DNA from 3 places in the Janthinobacterium goodfellowi genome. Region 1 is predicted to be linked to each of the others. Evidence: predicted binding sites of a transcription regulator. Region 1 holds the regulator's gene; each other region holds the start of a gene.
What was found. Region 1 encodes sigma-54, which starts transcription at its own class of promoters, with help from an activator protein. Its sites were predicted from a motif close to TGGCANGNAANCTGCTTT; they were not measured.

Region 1 (8,135 bases):
AGCACGGGAGCGATGCCGGGCAATCTGCGCAATGCGCGCCAGTAACACCAAGCAACACGACAAAACCATGCCAACAGGAATGTTGGCTGTGTTTTAAAACAACGTTGCAGTAATGCCGCAGAGCATGTCAAAGACGCTGAAAAATCGGAAAAACGGCATTCTGCGGCGGAAAAACCGGCGCGCCGCGTGTTTTTAATCAAGAAATAGCCGATACGCGCCGATGTTATTTTTTTGCTAAAATGATGGCCACATGGGCTATAGCGCCCACTGCGCCCGCAGCGGGCGTATACTGTTGAGAATTGGCGTTACAGGCCGCGAAAACAGGCCTATAATTCGGCTCGCAAGCCCTCTGCGCATTGCACCATTTCATTGAGTGTCATGACTAATCTTAGCAAAATCTTATCCCTCGAAAACGTCCTCCTGGACCTGGAAGTCTCCAGCAAGAAGCGCGCTTTCGAGCAAGCCGGCCTGATCTTCGAAAACAATTACGGCATCGCCCGCTCTACCGTCTCGGACAATCTGTTTGCCCGCGAACGCCTGGGCTCGACTGGTCTGGGTCATGGCGTGGCCGTGCCGCATGGCAGGGTCAAGGGCAGCAAGACCTTGAAATCGCCGCTGGGCGCCTTCGTGCGCCTGGCCGAGCCGATTCCGTTCGAGTCGCCTGATGGCAAGCCCGTCAATCTGCTGTTTTTCCTGCTGATTCCGGATCATGTCACCCAGCAACATCTGGAAATCCTGTCGGAAATCGCCGAAATGTTTTCCGATGACGCCTTCCGCACGGCACTGGCCACGGATCCGGAACCGAAATCCGTGCATTCGCGCATCGTCAATTGGCAACCCAGTCTGCAAGCGGCGGGTTAAACTTCAGGTATTCCTCCACTCCTGAAGAAGACTGCCATGTTGCAAACGCCGCTGACGATACAACGCCTGTACGACGATAATCGTGAAAGTCTGCAACTGGGCTGGTTCGCCGGCTTCCCCGGCGGCGAGCGCCTGATCTCGGGCGACGTCTCGTCGGCCGCCGACCAGGTGGGCCACTTGAACCTGATCCATCCGGGCCGCATCCAGGTCTTTGGCCACCAGGAAATCAATTACTACCAGCGCCTGAAGGTCAACACGCGCACCCACGTGATCGGCGAACTGATCGCCGGCGGTCCGCCCGCGCTGATCATCGCGCAGGGGCTGGAAACGCCGCCCGACATTCTCGCCATCTGCGACGAGCAAAACATTCCCCTGTTCTCCACCCCGCTGCCGGCCGCGCAAGTGATCGATTTCCTGCGCGTTTACCTGTCGAAAAAACTGGCGCAGCGCATCATCATGCATGGCGTGTTCATGGACGTGCTGGGCGTGGGCGTGCTGATCACGGGCGACTCGGGCCTGGGTAAAAGCGAGCTGGGGCTGGAGCTGATCTCGCGCAGCCACGGCCTGGTGGCCGACGACGCCGTCGAATTCTCGCGTATTGCGCCCAACATGATCGAAGGGCGCTGCCCGCCCCTGCTGCAAAACCTGCTGGAAGTGCGGGGCCTGGGTTTACTCGACATCAAGGCCATCTTTGGCGAAACGGCCGTGCGCCGCAAGATGCGCTTGAAATTGATCGTCCACCTGGTGCGCCGCAACGCGCTGGAAGAAGAAGTCGAACGCCTGCCCTTCCTGTTCCCCACGGAAGACGTGCTGGGCTTGCCCGTGCGCAAGGTCGTCATCCCCGTCGCCGCCGGCCGCAACATCGCCGTGCTGCTGGAAGCGGCCGTGCGCAACACGATCCTGCAGCTGCGCGGCATCGATACCTTGCAGGAGTTCATGGAGCGGCAACGCCTCGCCATGAGTGGCGATTAACGTAGGTCGGATTAGCGGGGCGAGGCCCTGCGTAATCCGACGACAATGTTGGCGCATGCAGCAAAGAAATACCACAGTCCAAATTGCAATAATTTGTAAAGATAATTGCCTCGGGAGCGCAGTGCCGGCCTTTATTGTATGATCGGGCTATGCATATCGTCCTTATCACCGGAATATCCGGCTCCGGTAAATCCGTCGCGCTCAATGTGCTGGAAGATACCGGCTACTATTGTGTCGACAACCTGCCACCGGCCTTGCTGCCGAGCCTGGTGCAAACCTTGCTTGACGAGGGCACGCCGCAGCTGGCCGTGGCCGTCGATGCACGCAGCGCCGAGTCGCTCGTCAGCTTGCCGCACAATGTCGCCCTGCTGCGCGACCAGGGACATGACGTCAAGGTCATGTTCCTGACAGCTACCACGCATTCGCTGGTGGCGCGCTTCTCGGAAACGCGCCGCAGCCATCCCCTGTCGCACGAATTGCGCCCGAACCAGAATCCGGCCAGCCGCCGCACCCTGATCGAGTGCATCTCGGAAGAACGCGAACGCCTGTCGGCCATCGAGCAGCTGGGCCATGTGATCGATACCTCGGAACTGAGCGCCAACAAACTGCGCGCCTGGATCAAGGATATCGTCGCCTCCGAACGTGCGCCGCTGACCCTGTTCTTCGAATCGTTCGCCTTCAAGCTGGGCGTGCCGCTCGATGCCGATTTCGTCTTCGACGTGCGGGCCTTGCCCAATCCCTATTACGACCTGGCGCTGCGCCCGCTCGACGGCCGCGACGCGCCCGTGATCGCCTTCCTCGACGCGCAGCCGAGCGCGCTGGAACTGCTGGCCGACATCCGCGCCTTCATCGAGAAATGGCTGCCGTCGTTCAAGTCCGACAACCGCAGCTACCTGACGGTGGCCCTGGGCTGCACGGGCGGCCAGCACCGCTCCGTGTACATGGCGGAGCGGCTGGCGCAATACTTCGGCCCCAACGAGCGGGTCGTGCTGCGCCACCGCGAGCGTTCTTAATCAGTCGAGGTGGCGCAGCGGATGGGCTTGCGCGGGCCACACGGGGGCGAAGAAGCGCGCCACCATGGCCGCGTCGACCTCGTCCAGGCTGGCAGGATTCCAGCGCGGCGCATTGTCCTTGTCGATCACCAGCGCGCGCACGCCTTCGAGCACTTCGCCATGTTCGAAATTGTGGCGCGCCACCGTGCGCTCCATGCGCAGGCAATCGGCCACGCCCAGATGGGCGCCCCGCTGCAGCAACGCCAGGGTCACGCACATCATCAAGGGCGAACGCAGGCGCATGGCCGCCAGGGCCTTCGCGGCGAACGCGCTGTCGTCCTGCGCCAGCGAGGCCATGATGGCCGCCACCGAACCTGCGCTGAAGTGGCGGTCCAGCGCCGCGCGCGCCGTGGCCAGGGGGGAAGCGCCCGCCTCGGCCTGGAACGGCGCCGCCAGCGCCTTGATGGCGACCGGCAAGGCCTCGCCCGGCGTGGACTCGAACAGGGCCTGCAGCGCCCCCATCTGCGCCTCGGGCAGATACACATCGGCCAGGCCCGTGTACAGGGCGTCGGCCGCATTGATCGTCAAGCCCGTCAAGCCCAGGTACAGGCCCAGCTGGCCGGCCAGGCGGGACAAAAAGTAACTGCCGCCCACGTCGGGGAACAGGCCGATATTGACTTCCGGCATGGCCATGCGCGTGCGGCCCGTGACGATGCGCAGGCGGTTGCCGGGCCCCGCTTGCGCCACGCCCATGCCGCCGCCCATCACCACGCCATCCATGACGGCGATATACGGTTTCGGATAAAAATGGATCAAATGATTTAAAGCGTATTCTTCCGTAAAGAAATCTTCCAGCAGGGCGCTGCCGCCCTGGGGCGTGGCCAGGCCCGCATCGTAAAAGAAACGGATGTCGCCGCCCGCGCACAGGGCTTTTTCGCTGCTGGAGCGGATCACGACGGCATCCACCTGAGGGTCGTCGCGCCAGGCCAGCAAGGCCGCGCTCAGGGCCCGCACCATCTCCAGGGACAGGGAATTCAATGCTTTCGGACGGTCGAGCACGATGTGGCCCGTGCGGTGGCGGATGGAGGTCTGGACGAAGTCGCTCATGGCAGGCAGGAAAGAAGTGAAAGTGCCAACATTTTAGCGCCTGCGCGGGGAACATTGCGTTCGACAGCTACGGGCGCAAAAAAGGGCGCAATGTGCGCCCTTAGTTGATCACAACCGGTTGAAAGTCGCAGGCCGTAGAACACGTGGAAAAACCGTAGCGAGCGGATGTGAGTTGTGGCTGAGAAGCGGAGCTGTGCATATGCACAGTGAGCATCGGAGGCCGCAAATCGCGACGCGCAGTAGGTTTTTGGGTGTTCTTAGGCGGCGGCGAATTCTTCTTCCGAGTTGTCTGGCAGATGTTTGATCGCCTCTTTACCGTGCCCTTGCACTTTGGTTTTGTATTTCATCACTTGCCTATCGAGCTTGTCGATCAGGGCATCGATCGCGGCATACAGGTCTTGCGCCAGGCTTTCCACATAGACGGTTTTGCCACTCAGACGCAGGTTGACTTCGGCCTTTTGACGTTTTTCTTTCTCTTTGAGGTTATCCACGGTCAGAATCACGGCGATATCGATGACTTGATCGAAATGACGTTTCACGCGCTCCAGCTTCGTTTGTACGTATTCACGGATGGCTGGTGTCACTTCGAGATGATGTCCGCTGATGGTGAGATTCATACACACTCCTAAAGATGATCGGGTTCGTGCGGTCCATCCTATCCGGCCCGCAGAGGAACCGAAAAAAACTTACAAACACTTACGCAGGCTCACTGGCGGAATTTTCAACGCTTCCCGGTATTTGGCAACAGTACGTCGCGCAATCACCATGCCTTGTTCCCCCAGCATGTCCGCAATCTTACTGTCGGATAAAGGATTTTTAGGGTCTTCTGCTCCTGTCAGTTGCACGATCAATGCCCGTATCGCCGTCGATGACGCTTCGCCCCCCGCTTCGGTGGCGACGTGGCTACCAAAGAAATATTTCAACTCGAACATGCCGTGCGGGGTCAGCATGTACTTTTGAGTTGTTACCCGCGAGATAGTACTCTCGTGTAAACCCAGTGTATCAGCTATTTCACGGAGCACAAGGGGGCGCATGGCAACGGCTCCATGCGAGAAAAAGTTCTTTTGTCTTTCTACTATCGCCTGCGCCACGCGCAGGATCGTGTCGAAGCGCTGGCGCATATTCTTGATCAGCCACTTGGCTTCCTGCAACTGTGCGCCCATGGCGCCCTCGCCCTTGCCCTGCTTGAGCAAGTTGGCGTACATGGCGTTGACGCGCAGGCGCGGCATGACGTCGTTGTTCAGGGTGACTTGCCAGCCATTGCGCGCGCGCTTGACGACGACGTCGGGCACCACGTAATCGGACACGTCCGAGGCGAACACGGCGCCCGGGTGCGGATTGCACTGGCGAATCACCGTCTGCGCCTCGCGCAAGTCTTCATCGTCGCAATCGAGGGCTTTTTTCAGCTTGTTGAAATCGCGCTGGGCAAACCAGGCCAGGTGCTTTTCCACGATGACGAGGGCCATGCGCCGCGTCACCATGGCGACGTGCGGCAAGCGCTTGATCTGCAGCGCCAGGCATTCGGACGCGTTGCGCGCACCCACGCCGGGCGGATCGAAACTTTGCAGCAGCGACAAGGCCGTGCGCATCTCGTCGGCGTCGATTTCCAGCTCTTCCGGCAGGCGCGCCAGGATGTCGTCGAGCGACTCTTCCAGGTAGCCATTGTCGTCGAGCGCGTCGATGATCAGCTCGACCAGCGCGCGGTCGCGCAACTCGAGCACCGTCACGCGCATCTGCTCCATCAGGTGTTCGCGCAGGGTGCAGTGATGGGCCTCCAATTGCGGACGGGAATCTTCGTCGTCGGGCGCCTTGCCCCGGCTCGCCTCGCTCCAGTCGCTGTCGCCGCCATCCGCGGCGGCCGGGCCTTCGCCCGCCTCGCCGTCAAACGTTTCCGCTTCGGCCGGCGCCGCGGGCGCCTCCTGGCCTGGCGGCTGGGGCGGCGCTTCGGCCGGCGCGGCCGTGGAACTCAGGGCGCCGTCGGACAGCAGGCGCAGCGAACGGTCGAGCGGGTCGTCGAGGCGCTCGAGCAGAGGGTTGTCCGTCAGCAACTGCTCGAGTTCCTGGTGCAGTTCCAGGGTCGACAATTGCAACAGGCGTATCGATTGCTGCAACTGCGGCGTCAGTGCCAGATGCTGCGAAGTGCGCAGCTGCAATGATTGTTTCATTGGCTCACATGCGGAAGTGTTCGCCCAGATAGACCCGGCGTACCGACTCGTTCGCGATGATGTCGTCGGGGCGTCCCGACGCCAGCACCGAGCCCTGGTTGATGATGTAGGCACGGTCGCAAATACCCAGCGTCTCGCGCACATTATGATCGGTGATCAGCACGCCGATATTGCGCTCCTTCAAGAAACGCACGATGCGCTGGATCTCGATCACGGCGATCGGATCGACGCCGGCGAACGGCTCGTCGAGCAGCACGAAACGGGGATCGGTGGCCAGCGCGCGGGCGATTTCCACGCGGCGGCGCTCGCCGCCAGACAGGGACAGGGCCTGGTTCTCGCGCAGCTTTTCGATCTGCAGGTCGGCCAGCAGTTTGTCCAGGCGTTCCTCGATCTCGGCCTTCTTCAGCGGGCGGCCTTCGACGGTCTGGATTTCCAGCACGGCGCGGATATTGTCTTCCACCGTCAGCTTGCGGAACACGGACGCTTCCTGCGGCAGATAGGACAGGCCCATCTGCGCGCGGCGGTGGATGGGCAGGCTGGAAATATCCACGCCGCTGATGTCGATGCTGCCGCCGTCCGACGGCACCAGGCCGACGATCATGTAGAACGAGGTGGTCTTGCCGGCGCCGTTCGGGCCCAGCAGTCCCACCACTTCGCCGCATTCGACTTGCAGCGAGACATCATGCACGACTTGCCGCTTGCCATAGGTTTTCTGCAGCCCGCGAACGATCAGGGTGCTGCCGCAACGAGTATTGTCCATTATTTCGTTCCTGGCGCAGGCGTGGCCGGCGCTTTCTCCGCCGCGGGCGCCTTGGTCTTCGGCTGGATCACCATGCGCACGCTGCCGCCGTCGGGGGTGCTGGTGCCGCTGTTGGAATTTTCCATCGCAAACACTTCCTTGCGGCTGTCATACGAGATGAAGGCGCCATTGGCCACGTCGGTCACTTTCGTGCCTTCCAGGCGCGTCAGCTTGGCCCTGGTAAACAGTTTCACCACTTCCGTCTTGTTGTCGTATTCCACGCGCTCCGCTTCGCCTTCGACCCACAGGTCGCCCGCGCCATCGCGCTTCTGGCGGAAGGTGGCCAGCTTGCCGGGATCGGCCCAGAAAGTAATGAACTGGTAGCCTTGCGGGTCTTCCGTGATCAGGGCCCGGCCCGCCTTCATGGTCAGGGTGCCTTTCACCAGCACGACATCGCCCGTCAGGGTACGAATCTGCTTGACGTCATCGACGTGGCCGCTGCGCGCCGTGATGACGGCTTCCTTCTCGGAATCGGCCTTCTCGGCATGCGCCACGCCCATGATGGCCAGAGAAAATACGCTCAACAGCAAGATGTTCTTCATAGTATGGTTTCCTTGTTTCATTCTGTCATTTTGCCGCCGCGGCCGGACGCGGTTTCGGCGGGAGGACCATGCGCAGCGCATTCTGCACTTCCACCACGCCGGTGGCGTTATTGGCCTTCATGCCGATGCCATTGATGCGCGAGGCGCCCGTCAGGATATCGACAGGCACGTCCGTTTCCATTCTTTCCTCGTCCGGGAACACCGTCAGCGCTTCCGTCTTCACCGTCAGGTTCTGCGCCTTCGGACTGGCCACGCGGTCGATGACGACCTTGCGGTGCAGTTGCAGCCGGGTGTTGTCCTGGTCGATATGCGCCAGTTCCGCATTCATGTTCAGCGGCGGCATGCCCGGCGTGAGCTTGCGCACGAAGGGCTGGTCGATATCGGACGAATCGTCGAGCGGATAATGCGTGAGCTTGGTGCCCGACACGATATAGCTGGGCTTACCCGTCAAGTCCATGCGCACCAGGCTGAAATTGGTGATGAAATAGTCGGGCTCATCCAGATGCTTGCTGGCGGTAATGTCCTGGGCATTCTTGTTCATCACTTCGAGCAGCCAGAAGCTGCCCAGTGCGACGACGACCGCGCCCAGCACGGTAAAAATCATGCGCCAGCGATGGGCGCCTCCTGGCTTACGCATAGGGCTTCACTCTTTCAAATGTCACTGGCGGCAAGGCGCGCCTCACTCCAGGAACGGCGC
Region 2 (8,135 bases), on a different contig from region 1:
CAGCAGGGACTGGCCCTGCGTCTCGATTGCGCGGACCTGCCGGCGGCCGTGCTGCTCGACGCGACGCGCCTGCGCCAGGTGTTGCTGAACCTGATGTCGAACGCCGTCAAGTTCGCCGGCGGCGGCGAGGTCACCCTGCGCGTGCGCGGCGAGCGGCGCGATGGCGATCAATGGATGCTGTCGTTCGCCGTCAGCGACACGGGCATCGGCATCGCCCCGGAGGACCAGCAGCGCATCTTCGAGCCCTTCGTGCAGGCCGACAGCGCGGGACCGAAGGATGGCACGGGCCTGGGCCTGGCCATCTCGCGCGAATTCGTGCAGCTGATGAACGGCGAACTGACGCTGGAGTCCACGCCGGGGCAGGGCGCCACCTTCCGTTTCAGCATACCCGCGCAGGCGGCCGAGGCGCCCGTGCAGGCGGCCATGCCGCTGCCCGTGGCGCCCGCGCCCGAGGCGTTGCCGGCACTGCGGGCGCAAGATTTGCTGCTGCTGGCCGGGGAAGACCGCGCCGCCTTGCTGGTGGCGCTGCGCGAATTGAACCTGGCCAGGGTAGCGCAGCTGCTGGCGGCCCTGCCTGCGTCGGCGGCGCCGTTGCTGGCGCCGCTGCAGGCCATGCTGGACCAGCATCAGTACCGCCAGCTGTGCGGCTTGCTGGAGAATGAGGGGGCGCTGGCGCACACGTAAAAGTGTGGGCTGACAACATCGGTTTCGCTGAAAAGACGGACTAAGCAGGGTCGATGGATGGTGCTAAATTGCAATAAAGATTATGATGATGGTACGTAGTTCATCGCAAAGAAATGTCTTGTCCAGCGCGGCAACGGATCGCCGCGCCTCATCCAAAGCTGAGAGAACTGCTACATGCACCGCGATTTTTCGGAAGTGAATTCGAAGGGCGAAGTACTGATCGTTGAAGATACGCCGGCTTCGCTGAAGCTGTTGAGCGATTTGCTGGGCGGCGCCGGCTATGCGGTGCGCCAGGCGCCGAACGGCGAACTGGCCCTGTGGACGGCTCAGGCGCGCCCGCCGGAGCTGATCCTGCTCGACGTGCGCATGCCGGGCCTCGACGGCTTTGAAGTGTGCCGCCGCCTGAAGGAGATACCGTCCCTGTGCCAGGTGCCGGTGATCTTCCTGTCGGCCCAGTACGATACGGACGACAAGGTGCGCGGCTTTGCGCTGGGCGCCGTCGATTTCATCGCCAAGCCCTTCCAGGCCGAGGAAATCCTGGCCCGCACCGATGCCCACGTGCGCCTGGCGCGGGCGCAGCTGCAGCTGGCGCAGGAGCGCGCCAACCTGGAACGGCGCGTGGCCGAACGCACGGCCGAACTGGAACAGGTGGCCAGCACCCTGGCGCGCGAAGTGCAGATCCGCCGTGCCAATGAAGAATTGCTGCGCCTGTCGGGCCAGGTCTTCGAAGCGACCCAGGACGCCATCCTGATCACCGATCCTGCCGGCGTCATCGTCACGGCCAATCCCGCCTTTACCCGCATCACCGGCTATGCGGCACAGGAAGTGGTGGGCACGGACATCATGCGCCTGCATGCCGAATACACGGGCGAAGCGGTGCTGCTGGCCCTGCGCCAGGGCTTGCGCAGCAGCGGCTGCTGGTCGGGCGAGGTGCAGACGCGGCGCAAGAGCGGCGACACCTATCCCTGCCTGCTCAGCGCCTCCACCGTGCACGGCCCGGACGGCGCCGTCGTCAACTACATCGGCGTCTTCCTCGACATCAGCGAGCGCAAGGCCGAGCAGCATCTGATCGATTTCCTCTCCTACCACGACGCGCTGACGGGCTTGCCGAACCGCGTGCTGCTGCGCGAGCGCTTCGAACAGGCGCGCGCGAACGCCTTGCGCGACAGCCAGCAGGTGGTGCTGATGTGCCTGGACCTGGACCGCTTCAAGAACATCAACGATTCGCACGGCCAGGCCGTGGGCGACAAGGCGCTGCAGGTGGTGGCGCGCTTCCTGTCCGGCTGCGTGCGCGAGGGCGATACCGTGGTGCGCCAGGGCGGCGACGAATTCCAGATCCTGCTGCAGGACGATGCCCTGCTGGGGCGCACCCTGGGGCTGGCGCAAACCATCCTGGCCGGCTTGCGCGAAGAACTCAGCGTCGATGGCGAGCGCCTGGCGCTGACGACCAGCATCGGCATCGCCATGTGCCCGGCCGACGGCGACAGCCTCGACGACGTGCTGCGCCACGCCGACACGGCGCTGGTGCGCGCCAAGGAAATGGGGCGCGACCATTACGCCTTCTTCACGGAGCGCATGGGCAGCGATATCCGTGCCCGCCTGGCCATGCAGCAGCAGCTGCGCGGCGCCATCGGCCGCGACGAATTCGAAGTGCATTACCAGCCGCAGATGTGCTTGCGCACGGGCGCCATGCTGGGCGCGGAAGCGTTATTGCGGTGGAATAACCCTGTGCTGGGCAAGGTGCCGCCCGGCCTGTTCATCGCGCTGGCCGAGGAATACGGCTTGATCACGGCCATCGGCGAATGGGTGCTCGAAAGCGTCTGCGCGCAGATCCGCGTGTGGCACGACGCGGGCCTGGGCAGCATCAAGGTGGCCGTCAACCTGTCCGGCAAGCAGTTCGCGCAGGACCGCACGGTGCCGTTCGTCGAGGCGGCCTTGCGCAAGTACGGCATCGCGCCCGCCTGCCTCGGCATCGAAATCACGGAAAGCACGGTGATGGGCGACCCGGACAAGGCCGTGGCGGCCCTCACGCGCCTGAAGGACATCGGCGTGGGCATTTCGCTCGACGACTTCGGCACCGGCTATTCCAGCCTCGGCTACCTGAAGCGCTTCCCCATCGACGTGCTGAAGATCGACAAATCCTTTGTCGACGACGTCACCACCAGCAGCAGCGACGCGGCCATCGCCCGCTCCGTCATCTCGCTGGCGCACAACCTCGACATGCGCGTCATCGCCGAAGGCGTGGAAACGCGCGAGCAGGTCGACTTCCTGACGGAGCACGGCTGCGATGAAATGCAGGGCTATTATTTCAGCCGCCCCCTGGCCGCCGCACCATTCACGGCCTTGCTGCGCGAACGGCGCACCCTGGCCGTGGCCCAGGCATAAGCGCCGCGGTGCGGCCGCTGCACCATGGCGGTGCGTCCGCTGCAGCGCGGTGCGCAATGTTCACTTTTCTTTCCCCTGACGCTGGCACATATCCTGCTTAGGTAATCGCTTATTTACGCGATTGCCCCGCATGCCAGACAGCAGCCATCCAGTCATGCCTACACCAGCCAGCGCCCACGGCGCCTGGCAGGCGCAGCTGCGCCTGGGCTTCGCGCTGCACGATGGCGTCAGCCGCCTCGTCGAGCGCACGCACAGCGGCCCCTTGCGCGTGCAAAAGCCCCTGTATCCGGAAGGCGATGCCGTCTGCCACGCCATCATCATCCATCCGCCCGGCGGCGTGGTGGGCGGCGACCAGCTGGCCGTCGACGCCACGGCGGGCGACGGCGCGCACGCCTTGCTCACGTCGCCGGGCGCCGCCAAGTGGTACCGCGCGAATGGCCATGTCTCGGGCCAGCACATCGTGCTGCGCGCGGGCAGCGGCGCGGCCATCGAGTGGCTGCCGCAGGAAAGCATTTTCTTCGACCAGGCCTGCGTGCGCTTGCGCCATGAAGTGGAACTGGCGCCGGACGCCGGCTACATCGGCTGCGACATCGTCTGCCTGGGCCGCAGCGCCGCGGGCGAAATTTTCAACACGGGCAGCATCAGCCAGCAGGTGCGGATCCGCCGCGGCGGCAAGCTGCTGTGGTGGGAGCAGGGCGTGCTGGCCGCCGGCGGCGCGCTGATGGCCAGCCCGCTGGGATTGGGCGGGCACACGGTGTGCGCCACCCTGATCGCCGTCGGCACGCAAGTTGCTCCCGCCGTGCTGGCCGCCGTGCGCGATATCGCCGTGCCGGCCGGCGCCGCGTTTGGCGCCACGCAGATGAAATCGCTGGTGGTGGTGCGCCTGCTGTGCGGCGACAGCGAGGCGGCGCGCCGCGTCATGCTGGCCGCCTGGCAGCTGCTGCGTCCCGCCATGCTGGGGCGCGACGCCGTCGTGCCCCGTATCTGGAACACTTAATCAGGAAAGAAACGCAAGGAAAACCATGGACCTGACTCCCCGCGAGAAAGACAAGCTGCTTATTTTTACGGCCGCGCTGCTGGCCGAACGGCGCCTGGCGCGCGGCTTGAAATTGAATTATCCGGAAGCGGTGGCCCTGATCAGCGCCGGCATCATGGAAGGCGCGCGCGACGGCAAGTCGGTGGCGCAGCTGATGTCGGACGGCACCAAGATACTCTCGCGCGCCGACGTCATGGACGGCATCGCCGAGATGATCCCCGACATCCAGGTGGAGGCGACCTTCCCCGACGGCAGCAAGCTGGTGACCGTGCACCACCCGATACCGTAACCCTACAAGCGACATTGACAGGAGCCCCTCATGACCCCAGGCGAATACCAATTGGAAGAAGGCGAAATCAGCTTGAATGCCGGGCGCGCCACGGCCACTGTGGTGGTGGCCAACCGCGGCGACCGGCCCATCCAGGTCGGTTCGCACTTTCACTTTTTTGAAGTCAATCCGGCGCTGGCCTTCGAGCGCTGGCGCGCCTACGGCATGCGCCTGAACATCACGGCCGGCACCGCCGTGCGCTTCGAACCGGGCCAGCAGCGCACGGTGGAACTGGTGGCGCTGGCGGGCGAGCGCAAGGTCTATGGTTTCAATGGCGAAGTGATGGGCGAACTGCAAGACACTCCACCGGGAAAGGATTGAGATGGCCAGCATTCCCCGCAGCGCGTACGCCGAGATGTTTGGCCCCACCAAGGGCGACCGCATCCGCCTGGCCGACACGGAACTGTTCATCGAAATCGAGCATGACTATGCGATCTACGGCGAAGAAGTGAAATTCGGCGGCGGTAAAGTCATCCGCGACGGCATGGGCCAGTCGCAGCGCTGCGCGGCCGAGGTGATGGATACCGTCATCACGAACGCCGTCATCCTCGACCACTGGGGCATCGTGAAGGCCGACATCGGCCTGAAAAACGGCCTGATCTTCGGCATCGGCAAGGCGGGCAACCCGGACATCCAGCCGGGCGTCACGCTCCCCATCGGCGGCGCGACGGAAATCATCGCCGGCGAGGGCATGATCGTCACGGCCGGCGGCGTCGACACGCACATCCACTTCATCTGCCCGCAGCAGATCGAGGAAGCGCTGATGAGCGGCGTGACCACCATGCTGGGCGGCGGCACGGGGCCGGCCGTGGGCACGGCCGCCACCACGTGCACGCCGGGGCCGTGGCATTTGCACGCCATGCTGGCGGCCGCCGATGCCTTCCCGATGAACCTGGGCTTCATGGGCAAAGGTAACGTCAGCTTGCCGCTGCCGCTGGAAGAGCAGGTGCGCGCGGGCGCCATCGGCCTGAAACTGCACGAGGACTGGGGCAGCACGCCGGCCGCCATCGACAATTGCCTGTCCGTCGCGGACCGCATGGATATCCAGGTGGCGCTGCACAGCGATACCCTCAACGAGGGGGGATTTCTCGAACACACCCTGGCCGCCTTCAAGGACCGCACCATCCACACGTTTCACACGGAAGGGGCGGGCGGCGGCCATGCGCCCGACATCATCGCCGCCGTGGGGCAGGCCAACGTGCTGCCCTCGTCGACGAATCCGACGCGCCCGTTCACCGTCAACACGCTCGACGAGCACCTGGACATGCTGATGGTGTGCCACCACCTGGACCCGGCGATTGCCGAAGACGTGGCCTTTGCCGAGTCGCGCATCCGCCGCGAAACCATCGCCGCCGAAGATATCTTGCACGACATGGGCGCCATCTCGATGATGTCGTCCGACTCGCAAGCGATGGGCAGGGTGGGCGAGGTGATCATGCGCACCTGGCAGACGGCGCACAAGATGAAGGTGCAGCGGGGCGCGCTGGCGCCCGACACGGCGCGCAGCGACAATTTCCGCGCCAAGCGCTACATCGCCAAGTACACGATCAACCCGGCCATCACGCACGGGATTTCGCACGTGGTGGGATCGCTCGAAGCGGGCAAGATCGCCGACATCGTGCTGTGGAAGCCCGCGTTTTTTGGCGTCAAGCCATCGATGATCTTAAAGGGCGGCATGATCGCGGCCGCGCAGATGGGCGACCCGAACGCGTCGATCCCCACGCCGCAGCCCGTGCACTACCGCATGATGTTCGGCGCCTTCGGCGGCGGCCTGAAAAAGTCGTTTACGTTTGTCTCGCAGGCGGCGTATGACCTCGATATCGGGCACCAGCTCAAACTGAATAAATCCGTCATCGCCGTGAAGAACATGCGCGGCTTGCGCAAGCACGACATGATCCACAACGGCGCCACGCCGCACATGGAAGTGGACCCGGAAACCTACGCCGTGCGCGCCGACGGCCAGCTGCTCGTGTGCGAGGCGGCGGCCGTGCTGCCCATGGCGCAGCGCTATTTTCTATTTTAAGCGGGAGACAAGCATGCTGACTTTGCATACCAAATTAGGTCCCGACGATGACCGCGCGCCGTTTGCCCAATTGGTGCTGCCCTACGACCAGCGCGAAAAATGCCGGCTGCGCGCCGTGCTGTCGAATGGCGACGACGTGGCCGTGTTCACCGTGCGCGGCACGGTGCTGCGCGACGGCGAGCGCATGACGGGGCCGGGCGGGCAGGTGGTGCAGATCGTCGCCGCGCGCGAACCGACCTATCTGGTGCGCTGCGCGGATGCGCACACCCTGCTGCGCTGCGCTTTCCACCTGGGGAACCGCCACACGCAGGCGCAGGTGGGCGACGGCTTTTTGCGCATCCGCAAGGATGTGGTGCTCAAGGAGATGCTGGAAGGCTTGCAGGCGACCGTGACGGAAGAAAGCGCGCCGTTCGAGCCGGAAGCGGGCGCGTATGGCGGCGGCCATGGCCACCACGACGGCCACGGCCAGCACTTGCTGGCGCCCGTGCCGCTGCGGCAGAGAATCCACCGCCCCGGCGACGTGCCAGGCGCTGCGTGATGCAGGCGTCGGCCCTGCTGCATCTGCTGCAGTTCGCCAGCCCGGCCTTGCCGATCGGCGCCTACAGCTATTCGCAGGGGCTGGAAGCGGCGCTCGAATCGGGCCTGGTGACGGATGCGGCCACGGCGCGCGCATGGATCGCGCAACACCTGGCGCAGGTGGTGGCGCGCTGGGAGGCGCCCCTGTGCTGGCGCTTGATGCAGGCGTTTGAAGCGCAGGATCTGCGCGCCGTTCAGCGCTGGAGCGAGCGCTTCATCGCTTCGCGCGACACGGTGGAATTTCGCGCCGAAACCATCCAGATGGGCTATTCCTTGACCAAGCTGCTGGCCGAGCTGGGCGTGGCCGAGGGCGTCTTGATCGACATGCTGCAGGGCGAGCCCGAAGTGGCGCTACCCACCGCGTATGCCTGCGCCGTGGCGGCGCTGGCCATTCCGCGCGAAGAGGCGCTGCTGGCCATGCTGTTCGCCTGGGCGGAAAACCAGGTGCTCGTCTGCGTGAAATCCGTGCCGCTGGGGCAGGTGGCGGGCCAGCGCCTGCTGCTGTCGCTGCGGCCGGACCTGGAAGCGGCGGCCCTCACGGCGCAAACCTTGGCAGACGACGAGATGGGCAACTGGGCGCCCGGCCTGTCGCTGCTGTCGATGCGACACGAAGTGCAGTACAGCCGCCTGTACCGTTCCTGAACTATTCAATGAGAGAGCAAACATGACATCGATTACCTCCAATCCCTTGCGCGTGGGCATAGGCGGGCCCGTCGGCTCGGGCAAGACGGCCCTGTGCGAAATGCTGTGCAAGGGCATGCGCGAGCGCTACGACATGGCCGTCATCACGAACGATATCTACACCAAGGAAGACATGGAAATCCTGCTGCGCGCCGATGCCTTGCCGGCCGAGCGGCTGATGGGCGTGGAGACGGGCGGCTGCCCGCACACGGCCATCCGCGAGGATGCGTCGATCAACCTGGAAGCGATCGCGCGCATGCAGGCTGATTTTCCCGATCTCGACTTGATCCTGGTCGAATCGGGCGGCGACAATCTGGCCGCCACCTTCAGCCCGGAACTGTCGGACCTGACGATTTACGTGATCGACGTGGCCGGCGGCGAAAAAATCCCGCGCAAGGGCGGGCCCGGCATCACGCGCTCCG
Region 3 (8,135 bases), on a different contig from region 1:
CAATATGGTGTGGAAGGGGCATTACCTCGGCTATGGTCCCGCCGACGTGATGCTGCACGTGCCGGTCGACAAGAAGTTGATGGCGGATAACGACAAGGTCGAGATCTTCGCGCCTTACTACGTGGAAACCGTGCGCCTGGCGCGCAGCGCGCAAGCCGTGCCGCAATTCGATGGTGTCGCCTCGCTGGCGGGCAAGCGTATCGGCGTGGAAAAAGTGTCGATCGCGGCCATGCTGATGCTGGGGGAAGACAATGGCAAATACCGTGACGACGTGCGCATCTTCGATACGGCGGCCGAAGCCTTGCAGCAATTGCAGGCGGGCCAGCTCGATGCCGTGCTGGCGAACCGTTCGGAAATCGAATCGGTGCTGAAAAGCGATCCCGCTTTCCCCTTGAGCGAAGTGGCGTTCGCCCGCTTGCCGCGTGCTGGCTGGGCTGTGGGCCTGGCCGTCAGCAAGCAACAGCTCGACGTGGCGAAATTGCTGCAGGCGGCCATGAACGAGATGACGGCCAGCGGCGAATTGAAAACCATCTTTGAGAAGTATGGCGTGAAGGAAGCACGGCCCTGAAGTAGCCTGCTTGAGTTGAAAAGCCCGCGTATCTTCCGATGCGCGGGCTTTTTAATTAGAAGGAATACATGGCACTGACACCCAGCAACCAGTTGCGTCCCGGCGCCGCTTCATAGTAGCGCTTGTTGCTGTCGCCGACGATGACGGAGCCCACATAGGTCTTGTCAAAAAGATTGTTCAGGCGGGCAAACTCCTTGAAGCGCCAGTTCCCCACGTTTTGCCTGGCATTGAAGCGCGCATTGAAGACCGTGTAGCCGGGCGCCGGCTTTTCGCTGTTGCTGTCTTCCGCGTAGACCTGGTTGCTGGCCACGCTTTCCAGCGCTGCGCCAAAACGGTCGAGCGTATCTTTCCAGGCCAGTTCCGCGAACAGGTTGGCGCTGGGCACGCCTGGCAAGCGGCTGCCTTCGCGCACGTTGCCAAAAGCCTGGTCATACACTGCGTGCAGGCTGGTCAGCGCCACTTTTGTCGTGAAACCATACGGCAAGCTGGAGTCCAGCGACACTTCCATGCCCTGGCGCAAGGTTTTACCTGCATTGCGGTAGCTGGTGCGCCCGCCGCTGGAACTGTCGACCACCAGTTCGTCGTTGGTCTTGATCTGGAAGACGGCCGCGTTCACGTGCGTGTTGTTGGCGATCCTGGCCTTGATACCCGCCTCCAGGTTGGTGCTGGTGGCCGGTTTCAGCTGGTAATTGAAGCCGCCGCCCGTGCCCGAGTAAAACAGTTCGTTCAAGGTGGGTGCTTCGAAACCGCGCGCGGCACTGGCGTACACGTTGACGTTGGGCGTCAGTTTATACAGCAGGCCCAGCACCGGTGTCGTGTGGCTGTATTCCAGGCTGCCGCTGTCATCGCCATTGCCGAGGAAATGGTCGTTGACCGACACTTTCATCTTGCTGTAGCGCACACCTGCGCTGAGCAGCCATGGCCCGCTTTGCCATTCCGTCTGGATATACGGATCGAGGCTGGAAACGACATCCTGCTCGTCACGGCGCAGCTTGCCCTTCACGCCAAACGTGTTGCCGATGTAATTTTCATAGCCGGTGCGGTCATCGCTGGAGCGGCCGTAATCGATGCCGATGGTGGTGCTCAGCTTGCCGCCCGCCAGCTGGTTCACGTGCAGCCAGTTGGTGTCGATGCCGTAGAACTCACGCTGGAAGTCGACCACGCCGCCCGAATGGCTGGCCGGTGCCTGGAAACCCTTGGTGAATGCCTGGTACTGGATCACGTCGCGGTTGCCGCCGTAGGCCGTCACGTGCAGGCGGTCTTCGCCAAACGACTGCTCGTAGGTGGCGCCGATTTGCTGGTGGTCGATGCTCTTGCGCGTGTTGTAGCGCTCGGCCAGGGTGCGCTTCGGGTTTTGCGTATCGGTGGCGTCGATTTCGCCGGCGCGCGGGTCGCGGGCGAAAGTGGCCCAGGTGGCGCCCAGCGGATCTTGCGTGTTGCCCTGGTGCAGGCTGTTGGCGACGATGGTCAGCTTGCTGTCCGCATTCGGCTTGACGGTGATCTTGCCGAACGCCTGTTCGCGCGTGGCGGCGCTGTGGTCGCGGAAACCGTCCGTGCGGAAGCGGGAGCCGTCGAGCACGTAGCCGATGCCGCCAGCCTGGCCTTGCGCCGACAAGTCCACCTTGCTGGTGCCGTAGCTGCCGCCCGTCACGTTCAGTTCGACGGACGGGGGATTTTGCCCCTCCTTGGAAAACAGCTGGATCACGCCGCCCGAATGGTTGCCGTAGATGGCGGAAAACGGCCCGCGCAGCACTTCGATGCGCTCGGCCGTATCGAGATTGAAGGTGGCGGCCTGGCCTTGCCCATTGGGCATGCTGGCGGGAATGCCATCGCTGATCAGCTTGACGCCGCGCACGCCGAAGGCCGAGCGGGCGCCAAAGCCGCGCGACGAGATTTGCAAGTCTTGCGCGTAATTCTGGCGGTTTTGCACGACCAGGCCCGGCACGGCGGCCAGCGCTTCCGAGGCATTGACGCGGATTTGGCCGTCCTGGATGCGGGCGCTGTCGATGACATCGATCGAGGCCGGCACTTCCTGGCTCGGGTGGGCGATGCGGCTGCCGCTGATGACCACCGTATCCATGAGTTGCCCGGCGGCCAAGTCAGCGGGCTCGGCGGCAAAGACGTGGGGGGCGAGGGTGGCGCTGCCGGCGACAAACAGGCTGGCGATGGTGTTCAGGCGGAAACGATGCTGCATGCGGATTCTCCAATGTGAATAAAAGCCTGCTTGAGCGCGTGCGCGGCGCAGGTCTGCATAGTTGTATCAAGCAATATGCCTGCCATGTCTCCATTGGTGGGCGGAAATTATACGCGTGTCAGTGGCACGGCGTTTGCATGCAGCAATTATCAGAGGCGCCGCTACCGCGCGCTTTTCCTGTGTTTTTCATTGAAAAGGTGATTATGCCCAACTTCTTCTCGCGCTTGCGCCAGGTGTGCTGGCTGCTGCCCGCGCTTGCCAGTACTGCCCTCCAGGCCGCTCCGTTTGCCTATGTCCCCAATGAAAAATCGGGCACCGTGAGCGTGATCGACACGGCGACCGACCAGGTGGTGCGCCGGATCGCGGCAGGCAAGCGTCCGCGCGGCATTGCCGCCGATCCCGCCGGACGACAGTTGTTTGTCACGGACGCGGCCAGCAGCGCCTTGCTGCTGATCGATAACGTGACCGGCACGCCCGTGCGCACGGTGGCGCTGGGCAAGTCGCCCGAAGGCGTCAGCGCTTCCCTGGACGGTCATTACGTGGCCGTGGCCGTCGAGGAAAACAATAGCGTGGCCTTGCTCGATGGCCAGACGGGCGCCTTGCTCGCCGATATCAAGGTGCAGGGACGCAACCCGGAACATGCCGTCTTCAGCCCCGATGGGCGCTGGCTGCTGGTCAGCGCGGAAGAGGCCGAGCAAGTCGACGTCATCGACGTGGCGCAACGCCGTCAGGTGGCGTCCGTCGCCGTGGGACTGCGTCCGCGCGGTATCGGTTTCAGTCCCGACTCGGGCCGCGCCTACGTGGCGTGCGAACTGGTCAATGCCGTCTATGTCATTGACATGGCCGCGCGCAAGGCGATTGCCACCATTCCAGCAGGCAAGAATGCCAATGGCATCGTGGTCCATCCCGGCGGCAAGCATGTATATGTCTCGAACGGCATCGACGGCACGGTAATGGTGATCGATACGGCCAGCAACCAGGTCACGGCGACCATTCCCGTCGGCAAGCGCCCGTGGAACATGGCTATCACCCCCGATGGCGCCAAGCTGTACGTGGCCAATGGCCGCTCGAACAGCGTTTCCGTCATCGATACGGCCAGCGCGCGCAAGGTGGCCGATATTGCCGTCGGTGAATTGCCATGGGGTGTGGTGATTCGGTAGCGGTACAGGAACAGGTGTTCCAGTCTGGTACACCTGTTCCATTGTGCAGCGGCGATGGCGTGCTACGGCAGCAATTGAACCCGCCGATATCGCCACCAGGCCCTTGCAACAGAGGTAAAACCCGCTAAGTTGGGTAGGGGGATGGCGAGCTGGCACGGCATTTGCGGAAGACTCCGTGTACTCACCCCATCTGTACCAGGACGTTTGATTTTAATTAAGTAATTCCATTCTAATTAACCCGATAGAGGACGACATGAATCTCGCAGACATCAGCAAACTGGGCGTAGCCAATCCCTTCAAACAACGCTATGACAATTACATCGGCGGCAAATTCGTTGCCCCGGTAAAAGGTGAATACTTTCCTAACATCACGCCGATCACCGGCTTGCCGTTTTGCGAAATCGCCCGTTCCACGACGGAAGACGTTGAGCTGGCGCTGGACGCCGCGCATGCCGCCAAGGAGGCCTGGGGCAAGACGTCGCCTGCCGAGCGGGCCAATATCCTGAACCGCATCGCCGACCGCATCGAACAGAACCTGAGCCTGATCGCCACGGCGGAAACCATCGATAACGGCAAGCCGATCCGCGAAACGATGAATGCGGACATTCCCCTGGCCATCGACCATTTCCGTTATTTTGCCGGCTGCATCCGCGCGCAGGAAGGTTCCGTTGCGCAAATCGACGCGGAAACCTATGCCTACCACTACCATGAGCCGCTGGGCGTCGTGGGCCAGATCATCCCGTGGAATTTCCCGATACTGATGGCCGTGTGGAAACTGGCGCCAGCCCTGGCCGCCGGCAATTGCGTCGTCCTGAAACCGGCCGAGCAGACGCCGGCGTCCATCATGGTATTGATCGAGCTGATCGGCGACTTGCTGCCGCCGGGCGTGTTGAACATCATCAACGGTTTCGGCCTGGAAGCGGGCAAGCCGCTGGCGTCGAGCAAGCGCATCGCCAAGATCGCCTTTACGGGCGAAACGGGCACGGGCCGCCTGATCATGGGTTACGCCGCGCAAAACCTGATTCCCGTCACCCTGGAGCTGGGCGGCAAGTCGCCGAACATCTTCTTTGAAGACGTGATGGATGCGGACGACGAGTATTTCGACAAATGCCTGGAAGGCTTTGCGATGTTTGCGCTGAATCAAGGCGAGGTATGCACCTGCCCATCGCGCGTGCTGATCCAGGAATCGATCTACGAGAAATTCATCGAACGGGCCCTGAAACGCGTGGCCGCCATCAAGCAGGGCAATCCGCTCGATGCTTCCACCATGATCGGCGCGCAGGCGTCGCAGGAACAGCTGGAAAAAATTCTGTCCTACCTCGACATCGGCCGCCAGGAAGGCGCGCAAGTGCTAGCCGGCGGCGAGCGCCACACGCAGGCGGGCGACTTGGAAGGCGGCTATTACGTGCGTCCGACCGTGTTCAAGGGCAACAACAAGATGCGCATCTTCCAGGAAGAAATTTTCGGACCGGTCGTGTCCGTGACCACCTTCAAGGATGAGGCCGACGCGCTGGCGATCGCCAACGATACCTTGTATGGCCTGGGCGCCGGCCTGTGGACGCGCGACGGTTCGCGCGCCTTCCGCATGGGCCGCGCCATCCAGGCGGGTCGCGTGTGGACCAATTGCTACCACCTGTATCCAGCCCACGCCGCGTTCGGCGGCTACAAGCAATCGGGTATCGGCCGCGAAAACCACAAGATGATGCTCGACCACTACCAGCAAACGAAGAACTTGCTGGTGAGCTATAGCCCGAAAGCGCTGGGCTTCTTCTAAACCGGCAACAGGCGCCGCGCCCGTAGTCCAGGCGCGGCGCGCAGAAAGGGATGCCATGAGTGCAGCAATTGCCAGGGTGGTCGCCACCGATGCGGCGCTGGAAATGATGGACAAGTTGCGCCAGCGTCACGGCCCGCTGATGTTTTTCCAATCCGGTGGCTGCTGCGACGGCAGTGCGCCCATGTGCTACGCGCTGGGCGAGTTCGATGTCAGCGATACCGACATTTATCTCGGCAATTTGAATGGCACACCGTTCTACATGGGACTCGAGCAATTCGAGTACTGGGAGCATACCCAGTTGATTATCGATGTGGTCGATGGCAATGGCGGCATGTTTTCACTCGACAACGGCACGGGCAAGCGCTTTTTGACGCGTTCGCGCCTGTTCACCGATGAAGAGTGTGCGCTGTTGCATGCCCAGCCGCATGAGCACGACAGAAAAAGTACCTGAGAGTTACACACATACTAATAAAACAGAGGGAGATGATTGTGCAGAAAAAAATCATGGGGATACTCATCGGTTTGGGTTTGGCATCGCTGGCCCAGGCGGCCGACGTGGGTAATGTCACCACCGCCATGCTCGACAGCACGGCAAAAAATCCATCCAGCGTGCTGTCGTTCGGCATGGGCACGCAGGGTCAGCGCTATTCGCCGTTGACGCAGATCAATGACAAGACCGTGGCCAAGCTGGTGCCGGCCTGGTCGTTCTCGTTCGGCGGCGAAAAACAGCGGGGCCAGGAATCGCAGCCCTTGATTCATAACGGCAAGATGTTCGTCACGGCATCGTATTCGCGCATCTTTGCCGTCGACTTGAAAACGGGCGCCAAACTGTGGAAATATGAGCATCGCTTGCCGGACGGCATCATGCCCTGCTGCGACGTGGTCAACCGCGGTGCCGCCCTGTACGGCAACCTGGTGATCTTCGGCACGCTCGACGCCTACCTGGTGGCGCTGGACCAGAACACGGGCAAGATCGTCTGGAAGGAGAAAGTCGACGACTATGCGGCCGGTTACTCGATGACGGCGGCGCCGCTGATCGCCGAAGGCTTGCTGCTGACGGGCGTGTCGGGCGGCGAATTCGGTATCGTGGGCCGGGTCGAGGCGCGCAACCCGATGACGGGCGACCTCGTGTGGAGCCGTCCGACGGTGGAAGGCCATATGGGCCACCGCTACGACAAGGATGGCAAGGCCATCGATAACGGCGTATCCGGCACCGTGAACAAGACCTGGCCGGGCGACCTGTGGAAAACGGGCGGCGCCTCGACCTGGATGGGCGGCACCTACGATCCGCAAACCAAGCTCGCGTATTTCGGCACCGGTAACCCGGCGCCGTGGAACAGCCATTTGCGTCCCGGCGACAATCTGTACTCGTCGTCCACCGTGGCGCTGGACGTGAAAACGGGGCAGATCAAGTGGGCGTACCAGAATACGCCGAACGATGCCTGGGATTTCGATGGCGCCAACGAGTTCGTCACCTTCGACATGGATGGCAAGCGCTACGGTGGCAAGGCCGACCGCAACGGTTTCTTCTACGTCATCGACGCCAATACGGGCAAGCTGCAGAATGCCTTTCCGTTCGTCAAGAAAATCACCTGGGCCAGCAGCATCGACCTGAAGACGGGCCGGCCGAACTTCATTCCCGCCGGCCGCCCTGGCGACCCGACCAAGGGAGAGGAAGGCAAGAAGGGCACGACCGTGTTTGCCGCCCCCGCTTTCCTCGGGGCAAAAAACCAGATGCCGATGGCGTACTCGCCGCAGACCAAGCTGTTCTACGTTCCCGCAAATGAATGGGGCATGGACATCTGGAACGAGCCGATCAGCTACAAGAAGGGCGGCGCCTTCCTCGGCGCCGGTTTCACCATCAAGCCTTTGTTTGACGACTACATCGGCGCCATGCGCGCCGTCGATCCGAAGACGGGCAAGATCGTCTGGGAAATCAAGAACAACGCGCCGCTGTGGGGCGGCGTGATGAGTACGGCCGGCAACCTGGTGTTCTACGGCACGCCGGAAGGCTTCCTGAAAGCCGTCGACGCGAAGACGGGCAAGGAGCTGTGGAAATTCCAGACGGGCTCCGGCGTCGTGGCGCCGCCCGTCACCTGGCAGGATGGCGACACGCAATACGTGGCCGTCGTTTCCGGCTGGGGCGGCGCCGTGCCGCTGTGGGGCGGCGAAGTGGCGAAGAAGGTCAACTTCCTGGAACAGGGCGGGTCCGTGTGGGTCTTCAAACTGGCATCGAAGTAACGGGGTGAAACGCCCGGGCACTCGGATGGGTGTCTCCCTGTCCGCCGGGCGTTTTCTTTTTGCTGACGGCCCAGGCCGTCAGTTTTTTGTTTACGCAGTTGCGCGATCAGCGTGCTGGCGGTCAAAAAAGGAACACCGTGCGGGGCGATTGATCCGCTGCTGCACACGTCAAACACGTCATTTCTCTTTCTCCCTCTG

Region 2: ACQ4WQ_RS05770 (urease accessory protein UreD) is a predicted target of sigma-54. The motif match lies at 3,152-3,169, and genes of this name have one in related genera.
Region 3: adh (aldehyde dehydrogenase) is a predicted target of sigma-54. The motif match lies at 4,073-4,090, and genes of this name have one in related genera.

The regions. Positions count from the first base shown of each region.
Region 1 covers NZ_JBNYXN010000003.1:191,433-199,567, forward strand. Annotated here, with positions in the region: gene queF (NADPH-dependent 7-cyano-7-deazaguanine reductase QueF) at 1-45, shown strand, start outside; gene ACQ4WQ_RS13255 (PTS sugar transporter subunit IIA) at 379-861, shown strand; gene hprK (HPr(Ser) kinase/phosphatase) at 898-1,833, shown strand; gene rapZ (RNase adapter RapZ) at 1,983-2,846, shown strand; gene ACQ4WQ_RS13270 (enoyl-CoA hydratase/isomerase family protein) at 2,847-3,932, opposite strand; gene hpf (ribosome hibernation-promoting factor, HPF/YfiA family) at 4,190-4,549, opposite strand; gene ACQ4WQ_RS13280 (RNA polymerase factor sigma-54) at 4,619-6,097, opposite strand; gene lptB (LPS export ABC transporter ATP-binding protein) at 6,102-6,857, opposite strand; gene lptA (lipopolysaccharide transport periplasmic protein LptA) at 6,857-7,438, opposite strand; gene lptC (LPS export ABC transporter periplasmic protein LptC) at 7,464-8,075, opposite strand; gene ACQ4WQ_RS13300 (KdsC family phosphatase) at 8,118-8,135, opposite strand, start outside.
Region 2 covers NZ_JBNYXN010000001.1:1,271,038-1,279,172, forward strand. Annotated here, with positions in the region: gene ACQ4WQ_RS05760 (sensor histidine kinase) at 1-684, shown strand, start outside; gene ACQ4WQ_RS05765 (two-component system response regulator) at 859-3,069, shown strand; gene ACQ4WQ_RS05770 (urease accessory protein UreD) at 3,224-4,066, shown strand; gene ACQ4WQ_RS05775 (urease subunit gamma) at 4,092-4,394, shown strand; gene ACQ4WQ_RS05780 (urease subunit beta) at 4,425-4,754, shown strand; gene ureC (urease subunit alpha) at 4,756-6,456, shown strand; gene ureE (urease accessory protein UreE) at 6,470-6,994, shown strand; gene ACQ4WQ_RS05795 (urease accessory protein UreF) at 6,994-7,674, shown strand; gene ureG (urease accessory protein UreG) at 7,697-8,135, shown strand, end outside.
Region 3 covers NZ_JBNYXN010000012.1:6,752-14,886, reverse strand. Annotated here, with positions in the region: gene ACQ4WQ_RS28145 (substrate-binding periplasmic protein) at 1-568, shown strand, start outside; gene ACQ4WQ_RS28140 (TonB-dependent receptor family protein) at 624-2,762, opposite strand; gene ACQ4WQ_RS28135 (beta-propeller fold lactonase family protein) at 2,966-3,922, shown strand; gene adh (aldehyde dehydrogenase) at 4,176-5,696, shown strand; gene ACQ4WQ_RS28125 (DUF779 domain-containing protein) at 5,752-6,147, shown strand; gene ACQ4WQ_RS28120 (PQQ-dependent methanol/ethanol family dehydrogenase) at 6,201-7,937, shown strand.